Regions from separate parts of the Dorea sp. YH-dor226 genome, predicted to be linked through region 1. Evidence: predicted binding sites of a transcription regulator. Region 1 holds the regulator's gene; the other holds the start of a gene.

Region 1 (2,481 bases):
TGAAATAAATTTCATCTTCTGTCCTCCCTCATATGATAAAACGCGACATCCACTTTCATCGCATGCTATATTTTAATAATAGACTTTTCTAAGAAAAAGGCCTCTTGCCGGAGCCAGGAATCCCGCCAGACTCCGATCTTCAGCAGCTATCACAACCGGAAGCTTTGATGCATCTCTTTTTCCGGTTCCGATCTCCAGAAGAGTACCTGTCAATATCCGCACCATATGGTATAAAAATCCAGTACCATAATAGGTGATCCGCACTTTCTCTCCACTGCTTACAATCTTGATATTCGTAATCTTCCGAATCGGATCCTTGCAGTCCTTGTCATCGGTAAAACTGGTAAAATTCTTCGGGCCGATCAGATACTTTGTTGCATCTCTCATCGCCTCAATATCCAGCTTTTCCGGATAATGATAACAATATCTTCTTGAGAACACATCCGGCTTTTCCCGACAGTCAATATAATATTCATATTTCTTCCCTTTTGCGCTTTTCCGGGCATGGAAACCATTCTTTGCAAGCTCCACTTTAATAATACGAATATCTTCCGGAAGATACCTGTTCAGTGAATCTTTCAGTTCTTTTGTATCATACAGCTTTGACAGCTTTACGCTGGCCACCTGACCCCGGGCATGAACACCGGCATCGGTGCGCCCCGAACCGTCAACATGTACACGATAGCCAACCAGCTTGCCAATACTCCGTTCAAGAATAAACTGAATGGTATTGTCGGTAGTCGCCTGTCTCTGCCATCCCTGATATCTGCTTCCATCATAAGAAATGGTTAACTTATACGTTCTCATATCATCACCTAATCTGTTTTGTATCTCATTTTAATATTTTTTTCAACTCATCCATAAAAGTATTCACATCTTTGAATTCTCTGTATACAGATGCAAACCTTACATAAGCCACTTCATCCAGTCCTTTCAGTTCCTCCATCACAATCTCTCCGATCACATTGCTGGGAACTTCTTTTTCTTCCAGGCTGAAGATTTTCGTCTCTATACGATCAATCGTCTTCTGAATATCTGACGTCGCCACCGGACGCTTATAACATGCCCTGAGGACGCCATTTTCTATCTTTCTTCGCTCGTACTGTTCTCTGGTATTATCTTTTTTTATTATAGTAAGCGGAATTGTTTCAACCTTTTCATAGGTAGTAAACCTCTTTCCACAAACGTCACACGAACGTCTTCTGCGGATAGAATTTCCATCTTCCGCCGGTCGGGAATCGATAACTCTTGTATCCGGATGGCTGCAATATGGGCACTTCATCTTGATCGTTCCTTTCTGTCTATGTTCTTATTTCTCTAGATAAATACAGTATATCTGCAATACTCTTATAAGTCAAATTACTTTTCTTTTCTCTTTTCTTCGTGTATCTCTACAAGTATAATATCCGGCCCGATCTTCTTAATGCACTGGAATGGAATGACATATTCTGCTCCCTCACCAAACAAACCGCATAACTTTCCGCTCTTCGGTATGATCAATGCTTCTATATTTCCTTTGCATTCATCTATGATCAGATCCACTACAAATCCCAGCCTTTTACAGTCACATGCATTGATAACTTCCTTATCTTCCAGCTCTGACAGACGCATACATATTCCCCCTGTTCAAGACCTGCTTTTATAATAATATATGAAAAAAGTATCCAGAATTCACCTTCCGGATACTTCTTACCTAATCTTCAATATCAATGACTGCCACAGGGCATGCATCTCTTGCTTCCTGTGCTGTATTCTCATCCTCAGGCAATACATCTGCATACGCTTCCGCCAGTCCGTCATCATTGAACCGAAATACTTCCGGACAGGTTGCGACACATGCGCCACAGGAAATACATCCATCATTCACTTTTGCTTTCACGGGACATTCCTCCTTGTCTTTTTCAGATAGTATGTCCCGCTTTCCGGTTTTTAATCATAATCTCTATTTTATGATTGTGCCGGTCTTTCCTTTTAACGCTTCGTTCAGTTTATCAAAAGAAGTAATCAATGCGCTTCTTCCTTCTCTCTTTTCAATAAACTCGACCGAAGCTTTGAACTTCGGATACATGTTATACTTGCCAAAGTGACCTTCTTCCATATATTCCTTAGCCTGCTCCACACTGATCTCCCCGAGTTCTTCTTCCTCCGGTCTTCCCATATTGATTTTTACCTTCTCAACACTGGTCAGAATGATCAGCATATCTGCATTTATCTCTTCTGCCATCTTTCCGGCAGTCAGATCTTTTTCAATGACAGCTCCGGCTCCCTTCAGATGATGATCCTGCTCCAGAACCGGAATTCCTCCGCCTCCGCAGGCAACAACGATCTGATCTGCATCCAGAAGTGCCCGGATTGCATCGATCTCAACAATACTGACCGGATTCGGCGCAGATACAATACGGCGATAACCCTTTCCAGGCTCTTCCACCACATAATTGCCCTTTTTCCGTTCTGCATTCGCCTCTTCCACATTCATATAAC
Region 2 (2,481 bases), on a different contig from region 1:
CATTCCCCTTTCTGGTATCTATCATGGCACAGAGAAGATGAAAAAACAAGATTTTTTGAAACAGGCTGCTTTTGTTTGTCCGGTTGACCTGCCTGACAAAAAGAGATAAAATGGGTTACAGTTTGAGGTGTATTATGGACGGATTAATATTGGCGGGCGGAAAGAGCACACGCATGGGAGGAAAGCATAAAGGGTTTCTTCAGATGGAAGCGGAGACTTTTATGGATCGATTAACAAGAGAAATGAAGCGGCGGGCAGATCGGCTGTGGATTTCGTATGGAAGGGACATCCATGCGAATTATGAGGGCTGCCGGGTGGTTGTGGATGAATATCCGGGATGTGGCCCCATTGCCGGGATTCATGCGGGACTTTGTGTCTGTGAATCGGAGCTTTTGATGGTGGCAGCGTGTGATATGCCGTTTTTAAAATCAGAATTGTATGTGCTGCTTGAAAAACATATAGCGGACCATGATGGGGCAGTGCCGGTGAGTAAAGGCAGAATACATCCGCTTGCAGCAATCTACAGAAAACGTATCCTGACGGTTCTGGAAGAGCAGCTTGAGTCCGGAAACTATCGGATGAGAGATGCACTTGCAAAAATGGATATTGTATATGTGGATGTATCCGGAAAGCCGGAGTATGAACAGATGATTCGGAATATCAATACAATAGAAGAATATCGGAAAATATGAATCCGGTGAAATCGAGAGAAGAGATGGAAATGGAAAGAAAAAAGCAGATGATTGCTGTGGTATGTGGTGTGAAAAACTCCGGAAAAACGACGCTTCTTACCGGGCTGGTAAAAAATCTTACGGACAGGGGTTTGAAAACGGCAGTGATCAAGCATGACGGTCATGATTTTGAATGTGATATAAAAGGAACGGACAGTTTCCGCATGAAAGAAGCAGGGGCATATGGAACAGCGGTGTTTTCTTCGTATCGGATTTTTATACATAAAACCGGAACCGGGGAGAAAGACGAGGAACTGATCGGAATGTTTCCGGAGGCAGATGTGATTCTGATTGAGGGAATGAAAGAAAGCGAGTACCCCAAGATTGAAGTGATCAGAAAAGAAATATCAAAAATGCCGATATCGAATCCAAAAGGACGTTTTCTGATCGTGACGGACTGGGAAAGCGAGATATATGATGAACCGGTAATGAGATTTGATCAGGTAGAGGAGATTGCAGACCGATTGTTAGATCAATTACAGAATAGAACAAAGAATTATTAGAATTGGATAAAAAATAGAATGAAAAATTGTGTTATATTACGAATATTTGAATTCGTTAAATTTCCTCTTTTATTTTTGATGATTATGGGGTATCATAGTATATGCACTAGATGTTGTGCGAAACTGGTTGGTTAGGAACAATATTTGGTGGTGTAGAACGGGGAACACCCATGGTATTGTCAGCAGATATAAGTGAGGGACAGATATGAATATTGAGGTAAAAACGAATGTAATCAAGAGAAATGGTGAGGAAGTAAACTTTGATCTGAATAAGATTATCAATGCAATTAAGGCTGCGAATGGTGAAGTTGATAAGCTTTATCAGATGAATGAATATCAGATCATGGCGGTTGCGGAGAATGTTGCACAGCAGATTCAGAGATCCACCCATGCAGTGAATGTGGAAGACATCCAGGATATGGTCGAGACCGGCATTATGGAGATGAGAGGCTACGAGGTCGCACAGAAGTATGTACGTTATCGCTATAAACGCGAGCTGACCCGTAAGTCTAATACAACGGATAATGGAATCCTTTCTCTTCTGGAGCATATGAATGAAGAAGTGAATCAGGAAAATTCCAATAAAAATCCGGTCATCAATTCTACACAGCGGGATTATATGGCAGGTGAAGTGAGCAAGGACCTTTCCAGACGTGTGCTGCTTCCGGAAGAGATTGTACGTGCACACGAAGCAGGAATCATTCACTTTCATGATTCTGATTATTTCGCACAGAAGGAGCACAACTGTGATCTGATCAATCTGGAGGATATGCTTCAGAATGGTACTGTGATCAGTGAGACTATGATTGAGAAACCGCACAGCTTTTTTACAGCATGTAATGTAACGACACAGATCGTTGCCCAGGTTGCAAGTAATCAGTATGGAGGACAGTCTTTTACACTGGCACATCTCGCGCCGTTTGTTGATATCAGCCGTCAGAAGATCCGTAGAAATGTTATCGCTGAACGTGAGGAATGCGGCGAGAATCTGGATGAGAATATTATTAACAAAGTGACAGAGCGCAGACTGAAGGATGAGATCAAGAGCGGAATCCAGACGATTCAGTATCAGCTGATCACATTGATGACCTGTAACGGACAGGCACCGTTTGTAACGATGTTTATGTATCTGGATGAAGTACCGGAAGGAAGAACCCGTGACGATCTTGCAATGATCATTGAGGAAGTTATGCTCCAGAGAATGCAGGGAGTTAAGAATGAGAAGGGGGTATGGATCACACCGGCGT

What was found. Region 1 encodes NrdR, which represses ribonucleotide reductase genes. Its sites were predicted from a motif close to CACAANATNTTGTG; they were not measured.
Region 2: nrdD (anaerobic ribonucleoside-triphosphate reductase) is a predicted target of NrdR. The motif match lies at 1,339-1,352, and genes of this name have one in related genera.

The regions. Positions count from the first base shown of each region.
Region 1 covers NZ_JBDOHS010000002.1:254,926-257,406, forward strand. Annotated here, with positions in the region: gene ABE547_RS03010 (exodeoxyribonuclease III) at 1-15, opposite strand, end outside; gene truA (tRNA pseudouridine(38-40) synthase TruA) at 73-807, opposite strand; gene nrdR (transcriptional regulator NrdR) at 833-1,282, opposite strand; gene ABE547_RS03025 (YlmC/YmxH family sporulation protein) at 1,360-1,611, opposite strand; gene ABE547_RS03030 (ferredoxin) at 1,694-1,879, opposite strand; gene arcC (carbamate kinase) at 1,943-2,481, opposite strand, start outside.
Region 2 covers NZ_JBDOHS010000007.1:77,304-79,784, reverse strand. Annotated here, with positions in the region: gene ABE547_RS07770 (molybdenum cofactor guanylyltransferase) at 135-692, shown strand; gene mobB (molybdopterin-guanine dinucleotide biosynthesis protein B) at 722-1,234, shown strand; gene nrdD (anaerobic ribonucleoside-triphosphate reductase) at 1,440-2,481, shown strand, end outside.